2 linked regions of the Sporomusa sphaeroides DSM 2875 genome follow. The protein of the gene in region 2 binds, or shares a complex with, the protein of the main gene of each other region. Links are inferred from orthologs where the notes say so. Each region holds a gene or a part of one and is shown on either strand. Other genes may lie near its edges.

The links.
Region 1: the proteins of dnaG (region 2) and dnaB are in contact, whole or in part, in a crystal structure (PDB 2R6A), measured with the Geobacillus stearothermophilus proteins. The link is inferred for Sporomusa sphaeroides DSM 2875 from one-to-one orthologs. Residues at the interface, in WP_049624496.1 of Geobacillus stearothermophilus: Lys456, Leu457, Leu458, Pro459, Ala460, Asn463, Ala464, Leu467, Leu535, Leu536, Ile537, Ala538, Gln544, Glu545, Asp548, Tyr549, His552; in WP_033016901.1 of Geobacillus stearothermophilus: Ser13, Glu15, Ala16, Gln18, Glu91, Leu92, Asp94, Ala95, Val96, Pro97, Thr98, Ala99, Ala100, Asn101, Tyr104, Tyr105, Ile108.

The regions. Positions count from the first base shown.
Region 1 is NZ_CP146991.1:4,890,494-4,900,361, forward strand. The notes cover bases 6,901-9,862. They hold dnaB (replicative DNA helicase), read right to left. Parts: upstream 9,068-9,862; coding sequence 7,733-9,067; downstream 6,901-7,732. Other genes in these bases: SPSPH_RS22780 (YibE/F family protein), read left to right, coding at 6,901-7,549; lonC (Lon family ATP-dependent protease), read right to left, coding at 9,147-9,862. Outside these bases: dihydroxyacetone kinase subunit DhaK, read right to left, coding at 21-1,019; SPSPH_RS22765 (sigma 54-interacting transcriptional regulator), read right to left, coding at 1,205-3,316; SPSPH_RS22770 (sigma-70 family RNA polymerase sigma factor), read right to left, coding at 3,476-4,189; SPSPH_RS22775 (alkaline phosphatase), read left to right, coding at 4,716-6,314; more of SPSPH_RS22780, read left to right, coding at 6,389-6,900; more of lonC, read right to left, coding at 9,863-9,868. UniProt on the Escherichia coli protein: The main replicative DNA helicase, it participates in initiation and elongation during chromosome replication. Travels ahead of the DNA replisome, separating dsDNA into templates for DNA synthesis.
Region 2 is NZ_CP146991.1:2,105,077-2,114,196, reverse strand. Bases 1-2,860 are described here. They hold dnaG (DNA primase), read right to left. Parts: upstream 2,411-2,860; coding sequence 590-2,410; downstream 1-589. Other genes in these bases: SPSPH_RS09720 (deoxyguanosinetriphosphate triphosphohydrolase), read right to left, coding at 2,784-2,860; rpoD (RNA polymerase sigma factor RpoD), read right to left, coding at 1-533. In the rest of the region: more of SPSPH_RS09720, read right to left, coding at 2,861-3,782; SPSPH_RS09715 (LptA/OstA family protein), read left to right, coding at 3,917-4,393; SPSPH_RS09710 (pyruvate, water dikinase regulatory protein), read right to left, coding at 4,476-5,297; SPSPH_RS09705 (helix-turn-helix transcriptional regulator), read right to left, coding at 5,290-5,949; glyS (glycine--tRNA ligase subunit beta), read right to left, coding at 6,018-8,081; glyQ (glycine--tRNA ligase subunit alpha), read right to left, coding at 8,085-8,960. UniProt on the Escherichia coli protein: RNA polymerase that catalyzes the synthesis of short RNA molecules used as primers for DNA polymerase during DNA replication.

The sequences.
Region 1 (9,868 bases), 2.8 Mb from region 2 along the record:
AATAAACTCCTTCTCTCCCTTTAGAATTGAACCAGAGCCGGTGTATCTGCCGGCGCCAGCAGCAGTTCTTTGAGCTCGCCGTCCAGCTTTAATACCGTAACCGAAAAACCGGCCATTTCCAGAGAGGTCATGTAGTTGCCGATATAGGTCTTGGCAATGTTGATATTTTTCCCGGCAAGCAGGGCTGCTACCTTGCGGTTAACTACATACAGCTCCATCAGCGGCGTTCCGCCCAGCCCGTTGATCATTACCGCCACTTCCTCACCGGCATTCACCAAAAGATCGTCCAGAATCTTGCCAACAAGGTGCTCTGCGGTTGCATCAGCCGTGCGGAGACTCTCGCGATGGGTTCCCGGTTCTCCATGAATGCCCATACCGATTTCCACTTCGTTATCAGCCAGGGTGAAGCTGGGCTTACCGGCTGCGGGAACAATACAAGGCGACAGCGCCATACCCATGGAACGGACATTGGCAATTACCTTTTCGGCAACCCTTTGGACTTCCGCCAGGTCAGCGCCGGTTTCGGCCTTAGCCCCTGCAATCTTATGGACAAACACGGTACCGGCAATGCCGCGCCGGCCTGTGGTCCAGGTACTGTTTTCCACCGCTACGTCATCATTGACAACCACTTTGGCTACAGCAACCCCATCAGCCTCAGCCATCTCTGCCGCCATTTCAAAATTCATAATGTCGCCGGTATAATTTTTGATGATCAGCAGCACTCCTTTACCGCCATCAACAACCTTAACAGCTTCATATACCTGATCAGGTGTGGGTGAAGTAAACACCGCGCCGGCAACGGCCCCGTCAAGCATACCGCGTCCGACATAGCCGGCATGAGACGGTTCATGACCGCTGCCGCCCCCCGATACCAGTGCAACCTTTCCCTGCACCGGCGAGTTGGCCCGTACCAATACATTAAAGCCTTCTACCCGCTTAACATACTGGGGATGTGCCAATACGGCCCCCTGCAGCATTTCCTCAACAACCTGCTCGGCATCATTAATTATCTTTTTCATTACTTACCCCTCCTCACAAATTACTGATTGTATATATGTCAGTAGCTGCTCATAGTCAGAGCAAGAACTATGCCAGGCAAAGCCGCCTGCCATCTTGCCGGCATATCACCAGGATTAGCGAGAATCGCAGACCTGCACGCCAAAAAGAGCACCCATTTTTTTGCTGGCGCTCTTGTACAAAAATATCAGCTTTCTATATTTTTCTTGATACTTTTTACCATACTGCTACAATTTTCCCAGGATACCGTTTTGGCAATTCCGTACTTTTGCGCTTTGGCTGCCACGGTTTTGTGGGTTAACCCCAGCGCCTTGCCTGCGGCGTTAAAGCTGCCATATACAGCCAAAGCTCTGCTGATAATTTCTTTCTCATACTCCGCCCAGGGCAAAACGGCCTCCTGTCCCAGGGAAGCAGGCAGAGTGATATTGCTGCCGGAAAATAAGCCGGAAGGTTGGTTCTCGCTTTCCCGGAGATATAACGGTAAGTCCGCGGCAGTCAATACTTTGCTGTCAGCAAGTGTGACCATCCGTTCAATGACATTCTCCAGCTCCCGCACATTGCCCGGCCAGCGGTAAGCCATCAAGCCGGTAAGCGCTTCCCCGGTTATTCCGGAAATAATTTTACCTTGTTCGGTAATAATTTTATGTAAAAAATAATCAACCAGCAGCGGTATATCCTCCACCCGTTCCCGCAGCGGCGGCAAGAGAATGGGAATGACGTTGAGCCGGTAATACAGATCTTCCCGGAACTCGCCGTCTTCCACCATCTGCACCAGGTTGCGATTGGTAGCGGCGATAATCCGGACATCCACCCTGATAACAGCTTCACCGCCTACCCGGGTAAATTCTTTTTGCTGCAGCACTCTCAACAGTTTTGCCTGCATACTTTTACTAAGTTCACCAATCTCATCAAGGAAAATCGTTCCCTTATCTGCCAGACTGAATTTACCCGGCTTCTGGCGAACGGCGCCGGTAAACGCGCCTTTTTCATGGCCGAACAGCTCGCTTTCCAACAAGCTGTCAGGAATAGCGGCACAGTTGACTTTGATGAGCGGACCGGCATTACGGCTGCTGGCATAATGGATGCCTTCGGCTACCAATTCCTTGCCGGTACCGCTTTCACCGGAGATCAAAACAGTTGTCCTGCTGGCAGCCGCCTTGGCGGCAACAGCTAAAGCCTCCCGTAGTTTGCCACTGTGTCCAATAAACTTTTCAAAGGACGGTCCGGGTTTTCGGGTTCGCCGCAGTTCCTGTTCCAGATATTCGGCTTTGGCAGAAACATGATTGAGTTTATCTACTAATTTATGTACCTCATTGACACTTTTAACAACAGACACCGCTCCGGTGAGCTCCCCATCCACCAGGATCGGGCTGACATTCGCCACCAGCGTCACGCCATCAGGCTTTACCACAATATTGCCAATAGCCGGCCGGCCTGTGGTCAGGACCCGGCTGCGTATGCCGTCGGGCGACAGGTTGCGGACATTTTGCCCAATCAGGCTCTGGCGCGATTGTTGTACCAGTTCAACATAGGCCGGATTAACGTAAGTTATATACCCCTCCCGGTCGACTACACAGATTCCGTCTTGCACTGAGGCCAATACCAATTGCAAGCGTTCTTTGAGTTCTTTTACTGCCTTCAGTTCACCGGTCACCGCTTCCAGCACCGATATGTCCTCAAAAATAGCCATCGCCCCACGCACTTGCCCATCGGCAATAATAGGCGTCCGGTTAGTCAGGATGGTCCGCAAACCAATGGACTGGCGGCAGCCTATTTCGGCTGCTTTTGTCTCAACAATGCTGTGCAGCCGTGACCCGGGAATAACGCATTGCGCTTTATTGCCTATGGCCTGGCAGACCGGGATACCCAAGATACGCTCTGCCGCCGGATTAAAGATGGTAATCACATCATTTTCATCAGTAACCAGCAAACCATTAGCCATGCTGGCAAATATCTGCCCGGCAGTTAACGCATTATCCTGCAGCACATTATCCACCTGATTCATGATGGCAGCATCGGCCGGCAAAAAATCACTTTCCAGAAAGGCTGCCATTTCAGCAGCCGCGGCAGCCGCGGATAACCCTTCCGCCTCTACCCATAACCGATCCCCCTGCTTGACCCGCAATGCCACCAACGGCATCATGCTGGTTGCCAAAATAGCCGCACCACCCGGGGGCCGGAAATATAGCTGGACTTTTCTGCGGTCTTCAATTTCATACGCCTTTTGTACGATCATAGCTGCCACCCGGGCATGCAAGCCTTTATTATGAGTGATAACCGCCTGTTGTCTACTATCCATGACCGCTCACTCCAGTGCCACAGTAATTCTACTATTATTTTACTGTATGACCGGAGCTTCGTAAAGAAACAGCCCCAATAAAGTAAACCACTCTAAGCTCCCTGTCTGTATCAAGCTGGGAGTTTAGAGTGGCTGACTCGAAAAATGAGCTGCTCTAGCTTATACGGTTGCGCAAAGCAGTCCTGTTTGTACCCGGCCGGAGGTTCCTGGTTGTTTATGCTTCTTGCAAAAACTTTTCCATTCTTTCATATGTAATGCCATCTTTTTGCGTGCTCTTTGGACGGCATTGTCTACCACCTTTTCCTGCAAATTCAGCTTTTGTGCAATTTCCCGCTGTTTGTAGCCTTCAATATATAAGTCAATAACTCTTTTCTCCAGGCGTGACAAAACATTTGCCAGCTCGCCATTAATCTTAGTGATGGTTTCCTTTTCAATAATCATATCGGCAGGGTCATCGGAAGAATTCTTATTAAATACTCCCTGTGATTCGAGTTGGCTTTTTGTGTTTGATGATTCAACTATGGTATTAAGTGAAATTGCTTCATTAAGAATATAGTGTTTTTTACGATTGTGCATGGTAACTGCCGATTTAATTGTGTTCTTGATATTAAGCTCGGCAATCAGACGAAAAGAACTGCCGCGGGCTTCATCATAATGACAAACTGCTTTATACAGGCCGATTAATCCCCATTGGTACATATCGCGGTAATCACCGCCAGGCAAATAATAGATCTTGACATAGCGCAGAATTATTTTGTTATATTTGGATACTATTCTTTCAAACTCTTCATTATTAATTCTTCCGTCATTGTAAAAACACTCTGCCAGCACTTTACCTACCCCTTGTTGTCCAATTTTCGTTATTTTATACAAGTACCTTTGTCCATTGACTGCTATTTACTTGTTTTTCGTCTGTTATATTTAATAGCAAAAATCGTGCCAACGTCTGCAAAGCTTATTGTATCAACATTTGTAAAGGATAACGGTCCGGCAAATTTTGTCATATTGTACAAAATTGTACACTCTGCTGTCAATTTTTGTACAACAGAGTCCATATTTTAAATTCCGTTTTTTTACGAAGTAAGCTGCCACCTTTTTTAGAATGGTATTTTCGTCTTTCATTTAGAAGATAGTTTGAAGGAGCGTGAAAATAATAATTTTTCACACTCTTCTGAATAAGCAGGAATTATAAAAAGAAAGTAGAATATGTATAATCTAGAAGAATATGGGACAGAGATAAAGAAAAGTCCGAATTTCCATCTGGGCAGCACTGACTGCTCTGGTGTTAATTTTGGCTTTTATTTTTTTGCCCAGACAAGAAGGAGGCTCAGGCGGTAGATAGTATTGGCAGATGTTTGTCAGAAAGTCTAAGGTGTATATAAGAAGGAGGAGAGAGTTTATGTTTAAAAAGAAACGATTACCTTTACAGTTAGTGGCTATCTGTTTAGTATTTTTTTTCTGTATTACCTTTATCACAGGATACTCGCCAATAACTGCCCAAGCCGACAAAAGGACTGCTCAGGAGATATCCAGTATTGCTAAAACCAATGTCGATCAAACAGGTGTAAAGCCTAAATATATTTTCTTATTTATTGGTGATGGCATGAGTTTCCCTCAAGCCACAGCATTGGGTCATTATAATGGAACTGTTGACCACAATTTTGTCGGAACCCTGAATAAGCCGACACGCGAAAATATTCCTAAAGCAGAAATGCCCTCCTTTGTCAATTTTCCTGCTGTTGGCGCTGCCACAACCTATGATGCTTCCAAGTTTATTACCGACTCAGCTTCCGCGGCTACAGCCATCGCCTGTAGCGTAAAGACCTTAGACGGCGCGCTTGGCGTTGACCCTTACAACAAGCGCGTTATATCGATTGCAGAACAGTTAAAAGCACAAGCAGGCTATAAGATTGGTATTGTGACAAATGTTTCCCTTGATCATGCAACACCGGCAGGTTTTTATGCGCATCTTCCCAACCGGAACAGTTTTTATGAAATTGGACTGGACTTGATTGCCAGCAATTTTGATTTCTTTGGCGGCGGCGGTTTTAAACAACCTACCGGTAAAGATAAAAATCAAACTCACCTGTTCGAGTTGGCTAAACAAGCCGGCTATAATGTAGCCAATACTTATGAAGACATAAAAGCCTTGAATTCCCGCTCAGGCAAAACCATTGCCATTAATCCCGTTTTGGATAACCCTGGCGATGTGGCCATCCATTATAATATTGACCGTGATGCCGGCGATTTGGCGCTTGCAGATTATGTGCAAAAAGCCATTGATGTTCTAGGCGAAAAGAACAGTTTCTTTATTATGGCTGAGGGCGGCAAAATTGACTGGTCAAGCCATGCCAATGATGCTTATACAACCATTCAGGAAGTGAAAGACCTGGAAAATGCCGTTAATGTAGCAGTGGCTTTTGCCAAAAAGCATCCCAAAGAAACGCTCATTATTGTGACAGGTGATCATGAAACAGGCGGCTTCACCCTGGGCTATAACGGCACCCAATATGACACATATCTCCATTTGCTCCAAAATCAAAAGCTGTCATTTAAACGATTTGCCGATGAATATGTACAGCAATATCGCGACAATAAAGTTCCGTTCGAAACTGCAATGGCTGATGTTAAGCAGCTGTTTGGCCTGATGCTGCCCAACGACCCTGCTGTTGCCGGCATGAAGGATCAGCCTTTGGTCTTGACGGCTAAGGAAGTTGCGCAGCTTCGGGAAGCTTATGCCGTAAGTATGATTCCCTACAAACAGCGCCAGCGCGATAAGGAATACCAAACTACTTACAGCATGTATGATCAAGAGCCGTTCCAAATTGTCATTACCCGTATCTTAAATAGCCGTTCAGGACTTGGCTGGACATCAACTGCCCATACAGGCCTCCCGGTTGCCGTGTATGCCTTGGGAACAGGACAGGATGTATTTAACGGGTTCTATGATAATACCGACATTAGCAAGAAAATCAAAACCCTTGTAGGATTGCACTAATTGCTGATGCACCTGCCGCCTTTCGCATGGGAAGGCGGCAGGTGTAACTTATAACTACTATTGCGAGGTTAACCATGATAAAACAATATTACAACAAATGCGTTACTTCAAAATCCTTTATACCGTCAGTAGTGGTTTTGCTGTCAGTGCTTGTACTCCTCATGCTGCCTGATCGATTCGTAAATCCCGTATACAAGCAATTCGAAACTGCAAAAGCCCGGGTAATATCCGTAAACAATAGCGATATCCAAAGAGCCGGTATTGTGGCGTATGGTCAGCAGCAGTGCATGGTTGAACTGCTGGACGGCAGCTACCAGGGAACGGTTGCCGAAGCCATGAATATGCTGTCCGGTTCTCTGGGAACCGATAAGCAGTATCAGGCAGGAGATATTGCGCTGGTTACAGTGGGCGGAAGCCAAAGCCAGGGAGTCTATAAAATATCAATGGTAGATCATTACCGGCTTAATTATCAGCTGTTGTTTGTCGGCGCCTTTATGCTGCTGCTGATTGTCTTGGCCGGTTGGATTGGCGTGCGGGCTATTTTGGCTTTTGCATTTACCATTCTTTGTATCTGGAAAATGCTGATTCCGCTTTTGCTGGCAGGATACCAGCCGATCTTGTGCGGTCTTTTGATTACAGCTATGCTGACAACAGTCATTATCATCTTGGTATATGGTTTTGACAGGCGATTTATTGCTGCGACAATGGGGTCGCTGTTAGGCACCGGTCTGACGGCGCTATTGGCTATTATTTTTGTTAACATGTCAAAAATTCATGGTGCCGTTATGGACTATTCCGAAAGTCTCTTATATACCGGTTTTCAGCTTAACCTGACAGAAATATTTATTGCCAGCATTTTTATTGCTTCAGCGGGAGCGGTAATGGACATTGCCGTAGATATCACCTCTGCCGTTCATGAAGTGATTGAAGCAAATCCGGCAATTAGCAAAGCGGCAGCTATTAAGGCCGGACTGAACGTTGGCCGCACGGTTATTGGGACAATGAGCACTACTTTGCTGTTGGCCTACTCCGGCGGATACATCGGCCTCCTGATGGTGTTTGTCGCTCAGGGTACGCCGGTGATAAATATATTGAACTTAAATTATATTTCAGCGGAAATATTAAATACGATGATTGGCAGTTTCGGTTTAATTACCGTTGCGCCTTTTACGGCTGTCACCAGCGCGACCTTGCTTACCAGGAAAAAGAGCAATGCGGCTGAAGCCGCTGTATAAGTATATATATTTGGCAGTAGCACGTAAAGAAAACACGGCTTGCGCCAAGCCTTTGGCGACAGCGCAAACCGATGTTGCCCTTATCCTGCTTTTAAGAAAGTTATACTTTCTGTTAGGACAAAAAAATAGAGAAGGCGATAGCCTTCTCTATTTTTGTATTGCTTGCGGCAAAATTCTCTAACCTCACCCTGATATTCTCGATAAATCGCTAAACTTTGTAAATTGTTTATGAAAGAACAGCTGGACGCTGTCAACAGGTCCGTTACGGTGTTTGGCAACAATAATATCGGTAATATTCTTCCGTTCGGTTTCCGGCTCATAATAATCTTCCCGGTAAATAAAGGCAACAATGTCGGCATCCTGCTCAAGTGAACCTGATTCTCTAAGGTCACTAAGCATGGGTTTTTTGACCTGACGGGATTCGACACCCCGGCTGAGCTGGGATAAAGCGATAACAGGCACTTTAAGCTCACGGGCCAGGGCTTTCAAGGAACGGGAAATTTCGGAAATCTCCTGCTGGCGGTTTTCGCTGCGGGAGCTGCCGGTGCCGCCCTGCATGAGCTGAAGATAGTCAATGATAATCAGCTGTAAATCATGTTCAATTTTGAGGCGGCGGGCCTTGGAACGCATCTCCATCACCGTAATACCGGCGGTATCATCAATAAAAATCGGTGCCGCCGCCAGCCGGTCGGCAGCCCGTACCAGCTTGTCCCAGTCATTGTTTTCCAATTCGCCGATTCTAAGGCGTTGCGCGTCAATCGGAGCCTCGGCGCACAGCATCCGCTGCACCAGCTGCTCTTTGGACATCTCCAGACTGAAAAAAGCCACCGCTTTCTTTTCCTTGACGGCAATATTCTGGGCAATATTAAGGACAAACGCTGTTTTACCCATACTGGGACGGGCTGCAATCAGGATAAGATCAGAGGGCTGGAGGCCTGATGTCAGCTTGTCGAGGTCTTTAAACCCGGTTGGCAGCCCCGTAATCCCGCCCTTGGAGGAATATAGCTCCGATACTTTGTCAAATACGTCAAAAATGATATTTTTAATCGAAGCAAATTCCTGGCCGGCCTTGCGGTTGGATACTTCAAGAATCAATTTCTCGGCTTTGTCCATAATTACGGCTACTTCTTCATTGGCTTCATAGCCCATACCGGCCACATGGGTCGCGGTATTGATCAGTTGACGCAATAAGGCTTTTTCCTCCACAATCCGGGCATGGTACATCACATTGGCGGCTGTCGGCACACTGTTGGCCAGTGCCGATACATAAGCAATCCCACCGGCACCCTCAAGCTTTTCGTCCCGGCGCAATACTTCAACTACGGTTACCAGATCGACAGCTTCATTCTTATTGAATAATTCCATCATGGCATTAAAGATCAACCGGTGGGCCTCACGATAAAAATCCTCCGGCCGGATAACTTCCGATACCTTGGAAATAGCCTCGCGTTCAATCATCATAGCGCCCAGTACCGCTTGCTCAGCTTCAACGTTTTGGGGGGGAACGCGGTCAATCATGTAAACTCTCCTCGCTTAAAATGCCGCGCCTGCCGGGATTATCGCACAGAAAACCCGGGTAAGCGCGGCAATTTCATCTCTAAGCTAACTCAGCACTGGCTTCCTGACTTTCCGCAAACAGAATTGCCAACGCTTCCTCGACGGTGGCAACAGGACGAATATCCAGGCCCAGATGACTTTCCGGAATGTCTGACTTATTTTCCTCAGGAATAACCATTGTGGTAATACCGGCTTGTTTGGCACCATAAGCCTTTTCAAAAACACCGCCAACGGCTTTCACCCGGCCTTGGATAGAAATTTCACCGGTAATGGCTACATCCTGACGGATAGGTTTACCGTTTATGGCGGAAATAATGGCTGAAAGAATCGCCGTACCGGCTGACGGGCCGTCAATCCGGCCACCGCCGATAATGTTTATATGCAAATCAAAGCTGGCTAAATCCTGGCCGGTAATTTTCCTGACAACAGCCGCGGCGTTAAATACCGAGTCCTTGGCCATGCTGCCGGCAGTGTCATTAAAGCGAATACTGCCTTTACCCTTTTCTGACGGAAAAGCTACTGCTTCAATTTCCAGGACAGAACCAAGGTAGCCGCTTACCCCCAAGCCAAACACTTTCCCCACTTCCAGGGTAGCTGCTGCCTTACGGTTAACATACGGCGACAACCGGCTGACCTGAGCCACCCGGTACACATCCTCCCGGGTAATGGTAACCGGCTCTTGGGTCTCACCCACCCGCATAAGCGCCATGCTGTAGGCATCTGACAAGATGTTGACAGCTTTCCGGCCTTCGATGGTATAAT
Region 2 (9,120 bases):
TTGTAGTCGAATTTTTCTACAGCCTTAATTAGTCCCAAATTACCTTCTTGAATAAGATCAAGGAACAGCATCCCCCTGCCAACATACCGCTTGGCAATACTTACAACCAGTCGTAAATTAGCTTCTGCAAGCCGGCGTTTGGCCTCCTCGTCTCCTTGCTCCATACGCTTTGCCAGTTTCACTTCTTCATCAGCGGTTAAGAGCGGTACCCGGCCAATTTCCTTAAGGTACATACGAACAGGGTCATCGATGTTAATGCCTTCAGGAATGGTGAGATCTATATCTACTTCTTCGGCTGTGGATTCAATCTCAGCCATGTCAGGGCCTTCAATCAATTCACTGTCCGGGGCATCATCAACAATTTCAATACCTTTATTGCTAAAGATTTCATACATATCATCAATTTCATCAGGACTCATATCATCGGTCTGCATAGTATCCATAATTTCGGCATATGTTAACACACCGCGTTTTTTTCCTTTATGCAATAGCTCATTGACATGCTCGCCTGAAGTATTTTTCTTATCGGCCATAGTTTTCCCCCCTTCCCGTGGCAATCGATAGTAGTTGATTTATCCATACCTGCTTATTAGTGATGCAATTTGCTAATTTCATGTTTAATTCGCTGACTTTCCGCCAGTTCCTGCAGAAAGCTACTATCCCCCATGCGTTCTAATTCGTCGGCCATCAGCCGGTGTTGTTCGTACAATGTTGTTAAATGAGCTAACCTAATGGTTTTTATACAATCATCTACTAATTTGACTACATCCTCAAACTGTATTTCCATTAACATAATATGTGAAAATTCGTTATTGGCTTTTTCACTTAAGCTATTTACAACTGTATTTAGTTCTGCCTGTGTAATATTTTTTTCCATATTATACGCATTAAATATCAAATTAATTATCTCTTGTTGCAAAACGCCCTGAAATTCTTGTGGAAAAATTTTTGCAAATACATAAGGAACCAGTGATAAATCATCGCACATCAAACGAATCAGTTGACGTTCAGCCTGAACTACTGCTGGTGCCGGTTGTTTATATAAGAAGGCAATGTTTATAGTTTTCCCGTTTTTTACATTTTTATCCTTTTTAAGCTGAACTATATATTTTGTTATTTCGCTCCGTAAAGCGCTTTCATCAACAGCAAGTATCTGAGATAACCGTGTAATATGAGCATTGATTTCTACTGCATTATCTGCCTCGGCCAAAATGGGTGCCAGTTTGCCAACAACAGCAATTTTGCCTTGAACAGTAGAATAATCATCTGATTTTAACGCTTGGTCAAGCTGATAATCCAACAGAGACTGTGCTGCTGCTAGTAACTCTTCAAAGGCTGCACTGCCATGTTTCCTAATAAACTCATCCGGATCCTTACCATCTGGTATTGTTACTACCCTGATAGCTGCGCCTAACGCCCGCACAGTATTGAGCGCCCGCAGGGTTGCATTCTGGCCGGCTGCATCGCTGTCATAGGAAAACAAAAGCTCAGTATTAAGGTTATTAAGTTTCAGGAGGGTTCTGGCCTGTTCTGGTGTAAAAGCTGTCCCCAGGGATGCCACTACATTTTTGATGCCATGAGTATACAGCATGATAGCATCCAGATAACCTTCAACAATAACCACCTTGCCTAAGTCGCGAATAGGCTTATATGCACTCTCAATGCCGTATAGTACCTGGCGCTTATTAAAAACTTGAGTTTCCGGTGAATTAAGGTATTTAGGCTGAGTATCATCCAAAACTCTGCCACCGAAACCTACAATCCGGCCTCTTACATCGCTTATCGGAAACATAATACGGTTACGGAATCGATCGTAAACGCCATCTCCTGATGTCCGGGCAGCACACAGCCCTGATTTCAGCAGTATATCAAGAGTAATGCCTCTTTCACTGAATGCTGATGATAGTTTATCCCAGAATGGTGGTGCAAACCCTAGTTTAAAAAAATCAATACATTCAGCAGTTATGCCACGACTGGTCAGATAATCACGGGCCGGTTTACCATAATTGGTTTTGGTTAGACAGGAATGAAAAAAATCTCTGGCTAACTCGTTTACCTGATATATTTTGGCTATTTCCTGATCCCGGGCTTGCTCGCGCGGGGATTTTTCCTTTTCCGGCATAGGAATGTTAAGTTTTTTCGCCAAGAGCTTTACCGCTTCAAAAAAAGTAATGCTTTCAACTTTCATGAGGAAATTGAAAACATTGCCACCGCTCTGACAACCAAAACAATAGAAAAAACCTTTATCCGGAGTTACCGAAAACGAAGGTGTCTTCTCGTTATGGAAAGGACAGCATCCCCAGTAATTTTTCCCTTTCTTTTTTAACGCAACATAGTCTGAGACAATACTGACAATATCACTTTCCGAGCGCAACCTATCGATAAAATCATCGAAAATCGCATCTTTCATAAACTCACCTTATCCAGGCAATGAGCAAATTCTCCTGCTGTGTTTTTAATACATGATTCTGCAAATAGTTCCAACATCTGACTTAATTCTGCATTAAGAGTAATATTCCTGCCAAAAAACAGCAAATATAGAAAGTTGTTTATGCATAGTTCAGTGCAACCGTGTTTTTCAGCAGTCACTTTAGTAATTATTATTCAATATAAATGACAAAATTCCTCTTTTACATCTTGACAAAACTGATAATATTTGTTTAGAAAGAAAACACGGCTTGTGCGAGCCTCTGGCAACGGCACAAGCCGATGTTGATCCTGTTTTAAGAAAGTTTACTTTCTGTTAGGATAAAAAACAGAGCCTAATGTGTAAGCTCTGCTGACTATTTTGGTATCCCCCAGGTAGCAGGGATAAATAATTTTTCAAACTGCTTAATGGCATACAAATCCGTCAAACCGGCAATATAGTCAACAACAATGGTTTGCAGCCCCCATCGTTCTTCACGTTCTAAAAATTCCTGTGGCAAATTGCCAGGAGCGGACATGTAAGATTCAAAAAGTTTGCTAATAACGTACATAGCCTTTTTCCGGTCAGGTTCAAGCGCATCTGAACGATAAATCCTGCTAAACATGAATGAACGGAATTCGTTCATGGCGTCTTTAACCCGGCCGGACATAATAATTTCATTTTTTCCATCAGACTCTGTAATAATATCTGACACCATAACAGTTATCATGCTGGAGGGGTTTGAACCGAGTACCTTAGAAACCTTTGCCGGTAAATCTACCGGTTTGAGCATGCCGGCCCTAATACCGTCATCATAATCATGACACAAATAGGCGATACGGTCGCCGTAGCAAACGATATTACCCTCAAGCGTAAAGGGTTTATTTTCGCCTGTATGGTTTAAAATTCCATCTCTTACTTCGGCAGTCAAGTTAAGCCCTTGTCCGTTCCGTTCCAAATGCTCTACCACTCGTAAGCTTTGTTCATTATGATGATAACGCCCGATAAGGTCACGTAAGGCGTATTCCCCTGCATGTCCAAAAGGAGTATGTCCGACATCATGCCCCAACGCGATGGCTTCTGTCAAATCTTCATTAAGCCTGAGTCCACGGGCAATGGTCCGGGATATTTGCGCAACCTCCAAACTGTGCGTCATGCGCATACGGTAATGGTCACCAGGAGATATATACACTTGCGTTTTATGTTTAAGACGTCTGAAGGCTTTACTATGAATCACGCGATCCCGGTCCCGTTGAAAGGCTGTACGAAAATCACAAAGCGGTTCTTCATGATCCCGGACGGCTTCCCGGCTTTTTGCAGCATAACTGGATAATATTTTAAATTCTTGTTCTTCAATGCGCTCACGAATTTTCATATGTTCAGCCTCCTTTTCTATATATTATACATTATTTCCCTTTATGAGACTAGTTTTTCTCAGTATTACACATTTTGGCAGAGCACAACTCCGAATAATTTGTTATAATAATATAATAGAAAGGGGCGTAACGGATGAGAAGCAAAATATTTTTATCCACTCTTTTAATCTTAGTACTTTTCACAGGCCTGGCAGCGGCAGCAAAACCGGTAGTAACAGCTGATCGTACATATTTTGATATTAGTACCGGTCTTTATGTTCTAAATGGCAACGTCCGCATTGAGATGAAAAACCGGATAATAACTGCCGGCCAGGCAAAAGTTAACCCGGTTTCACTGGAAATCTGGGGTTCGGGCGGCATCACCGTAACTGAGAATGATGTGCATTTTACCGGTGACAGTGTATATGTCTACGGCACTAAGGATAAGGCAAAAATTGACGGTGGCGTTAACCTGTCCCGCAACGGATTAGCTATCACAGCCGATACTGTGGAATTTAACTGGCGTACCAAAATAGCTGTTTTTAACGGCAATGTTAATGTAGCTCAAAACGGCAGCCATTGGTCAGCTGATTCTGTCAGCTATAATGTCAAACTTAATAGTTTCCTTTAAAATGATTTAAAGTGATTAAGAAAATCCCTGGCCGCAATGCGTACCAGGGATTTTTACTATTTGGCGTAAAACGTCATTTTTTTTACAAATTGGCTAATTTGTTTTTCTGAACAATTTCCAATATCCGGTTTGCCGTCTCTTCGATAGCTTTATTGGATACATCAATTATCGGGCACTGCACTCGGCGCATAATCGACCGGGCATAGTCAAGCTCCTCGTGTATCCGCTCAATATTGGCATAGCTGGCATCAGGCCCTAATCCCATTGTTTTGAGGCGTTCACTGCGAATTTCATTAAGCTTGAACTTGTCAATAATCAGGCCAACTGTGCGATGAGGCGGTACTTGAAAGAGCTCCTGCGGCGGCGGTATTTCCGGCACAAGCGGCACATTGGCTACTTTGACTTTTTTATGAGCCAAATACATGCTTAGCGGGGTTTTTGAGGTGCGCGAAACACCAAGAATTACAATATCGGCTTTTAGCAACCCCCAGGGGTTTTTGCCGTCATCATACTTTACGGCAAACTCTACCGCTTCCACCCGTTTAAAATATTCCTGGTCAAGTTTATGAATAAGCCCTGGTTTTAATCTGGGAGTTATGCCACTGATGTCTTGCACTGCAGCAATCATCGGACCCATAATATCGATTGTCGGAATATTATGTTCTTTGGCCTGTTCTAATAATGCCTCACGCAAATCAGGAGAAACTAAGGTATGACAAATAACACAAGAATGGTTGGCTGCTTCCTGCACTGTTTCGGCAATTTGTTCCACCGAGTTGATATAAGGTATCCGGATAATATCAAATTCACTGGAATTAAACTGACTAGCCGTAGCGCGAGCCACCATTTCAGCCGTTTCACCAAGAGAATCTGATAATGCATAAATAATCGGCAGCTTAGCCATAACTGTCTCCTCCTCGTCCTTCGCCAATTTCAACAAACACTCTGGTAATATTGGTTTTAGTTAGACGCCCGACTACTTCATGCTCATGAACTTTGTTGCCCTGCAGGTTAGCCGGAACAACAACCGGCAGACTATCCACCTCGTTGTCAATAATTTTTTTGGCAGCTGTTAAAATTGGTTCCTCCGGAGTTGTTGTAATTATTTTCGTCACCGGTGTCATAAGTACCTTTACAGGCATTTTATGCAGGTCGCTTCCACCCATAGCCACCTTAAGCACATCTTTACGCGAAACCACTCCACCTAAAATGCCGCCTGGTTCAACAACATATACTGAACCGACATCTTCCAGGAACATAGTGACAACAGCATCATAGGCGCTTGTGCCAGTGGTGACAACAACAGGCACTGATTGCACATCCTTAACTTTTATCCTGTTAACTTGTTCAGTTAGCAAGCTTAGAGTATTTTTGCCGGTATAGTAGTAGCCCACCTTGGGTCGGGCTTCTACCATACCGGACATCACCAGGATAGCTAAATCAGGCCTAAGGGCGGCTCTGGTTACACTAAGACGTTCAGCAATTTGTTCCCCGGTAATCGGGCCTAATGTTCTGACCATCTCAGCAATTTTTTCTTGCCGCGGCGTTAAACCCAATAACTGCCCCCCCTTTTTGCTGATAGAAAGGCTACATAAGCCGCATTTTCCCTACAGGCGAAAAATAACTATATTACGACAATTTTCGTTAAATCAGCGGTATGTGCGGATAGGCCGGAAATGGCTTTTAGTAACGCCAGACGGTTGTTTTTGACAGCCGTATCTTCCACCATAACCATGACGGCTCCGAAAAATGCATCAATTGGTGCAGCCATAGCGGCCAGTACGGTGAGCACACCCTGATAATTTTTTTCGGCTTCATGCTTGGCAACAGCTGCCCGGGCATCGATGTACGCTTTGTATAAAGCGTGTTCAGCCTCGGCTGTAAACAAACCTGGATCAATAGTCTCTGAGCTGGCATTCTTCGCTAAATTTCCGACACGAATCAGCGCCTGCACTGCTTTTTGCATAGCGATAGTTCCGCCTTCGACAGCCATGGCTTTTGCCCTTAACCAGGTATCATAGATATCATCAACACCTACTGCTAATACGGCATCGATCATATCATACTTTAACGCTTCATCTGTTAGAACATTTTTTATCCGCAGACGGAAAAAATCTTGTATGTCTGCCAACAGTTTAGTCTTCCGCTCACTATCGCTTATACCCAATAAATCCATAGCCTGAGCGGCTATCGCTGTTAAAGAAACAGGATACTTGGCTTCAATTAAAATATGTACAATACCCAGCGCCTGACGCCTGAGTGCGTACGGGTCCTGTGAACCTGTGGGAATGAGGCCCCGGCTGAACGTAGCCACAATATTATCCATCTTATCAGCTATGCTGATTAATCGTCCTGCGGTTGTTTGCGGCAGCATGTCACCGGCAAACCGTGGCAGGTAATGCTCAAATATCGCTTGGGCAACTGCCGGATTTTCGCCATGCAGCAGCGCATATTCCCGCCCCATGATACCTTGGAGTTCGGTAAATTCACAGACCATGCCTGTCACTAAATCAGCTTTTGCCAGATGTGCTCCCCGGTTAACGATAGTAAGCTCCTCCTGGCTGATTCCCTGCATCTGTCCAATAGCAGCCGCCAAACGTTCTAAACGCAGTACTTTATCATAGAGTGTACCCAAGCCTTCCTGGAATACTATGGATTTTAGTTTCTCCACCCGGTCGGTCAAAGCTACTTTTTGGTCTTCTTCAAAAAAGAACCTGGCGTCAGCCAATCTGGCCTTCAATACCCGCTCGTTTCCGTGGCAAACAATGTCAATATGCTCGGCACCGCCATTCCTTACGGTAATAAACATTGGTAAAAGCTTGCCATCTTTGCCGGTTACGGGAAAATACCGCTGATGCTCACGCATGGGAGTAATAATAGCCTCCGGCGGTAAACTAAGATATTTTTCTTCAAAACTGCCGCATAAGGCTGTGGGATATTCCACTAAATGAACTACTTCTTCCAAAAGTTCTGCATCAATGGTCGCTGTTCCTCCCCGGCTCAGCGCTAAAGTTTCAATTTGCTCCCTGATTACGCGGCGGCGTACATCCGGGTCAACCATAACGTAGTTTTCGTCAAGCCGGGAAAAGTAATCTTCCACCGAATTCACTTCGATTTCAGCCTTACCCAGGAAACGATGCCCGCGCGTCATGTTGCCGGAAGTTACTCCCGGCAGAGTGAAAGGCACCACTTCGCTGCCAAACAAAGCTACCACCCAGCGGATAGGACGGGCAAAACGCATATCCAGATGTCCCCAGCGCATACTTTTGGGGAAAGATAAATGATTGATAATATCGGTTAACAGTTCTGGCAGAAGTTCGGTTGTCTGCCGACCTACTTCCTGGACAACAGCGTATATATAACCATCTTTAACCACAAGCGCCGAAGGATCAACACCCTGTCCCCGGGCAAACCCCAAAGCGGCTTTGGTAGGGGTGCCATCTTCAGCAAACGCTATTTTAACAGATGGTCCTTTATTTTCGCTATGTTTGTCTGCTTGACTGCCGGCAACCGCTCTGATGATAACAGCCAAACGCCGCGGCGTGCCGACAGTCCTGACCTCGCCGTGGGCAATTCTAAGTTCCGCCAATTTGGTTTTCGTTATATTTTCTAATTGTGCCAATGCACCTGGCATAAATTTCGCAGGAATTTCTTCTGTTCCAATTTCCAAGAGTAGATCTTTGCTCATGGCTTATTTACCTCCCTTTAGGAGCGGATAGCCGAGATTTTCCCGCTGCTCCAGATAACCTTGCGCGCACAGACGGGCCAGATTCCGTACCCTGCCGATAAAGGCGGTACGTTCACTAACGCTGATGGCGCCGCGGGCATCAAGCAGATTAAAACTGTGGGAACATTTTAGCACATAATCATATGCCGGCAATACATAACCCAATTCAACAATACGAATGGCTTCTTTTTCGTACAAATCAAACAGCTTGAATAATAGCTCAGTATCGGCAATTTCAAAATTATAATGGGATTGTTCCACTTCATTGCGATGAAAAACATCACCATAGGTAATACCATTTACCCATTCAATATCAAAGACATTTTCCTTGCCCTGAATATACATGGCCAAGCGTTCCAGTCCATAGGTAATTTCTACAGATACTGGTTTAACATCAATACTGCCCACTTGCTGAAAATAAGTAAACTGAGTAATTTCCATACCGTCCAGCCACACTTCCCAGCCCAAACCCCAGGCCCCCAAAGTAGGGGATTCCCAGTTGTCTTCCACGAAGCGGATGTCGTGTTTTTCCGGCTCAATTCCCAGTTTCGCCAAACTGGCTAAATATAATTCCTGAATATTCGCCGGTGAAGGTTTCATAATAACCTGATACTGATGATGCTGGAATAAACGGTTGGGATTATCCCCATACCGTCCGTCAGCCGGGCGGCGTGATGGCTCAACATAGGCCACATTCCACGGCTCAGGCCCGAGCGCCCGTAAAAAAGTCGCCGGATTCATCGTACCTGCACCCTTTTCTACGTCATAAGGCTGCTGAATAATGCAGTTTTGTTCTGCCCAAAAATTTTGCAATGTCAGGATTATCTCCTGGAATGTCATAGAATTCCCTCCTAAAAAAATAAAAACATCTTGTCCCAGTAACTTTAATCAAGTTACAGGGACGAGATGTTATTCCCGCGGTTCCACCCTGATTGGGCACATAGAAGCGCCCCGCCTTAATCTATTGCAGGTTTTACTCTCTGACGATTTCCTCCTGCGG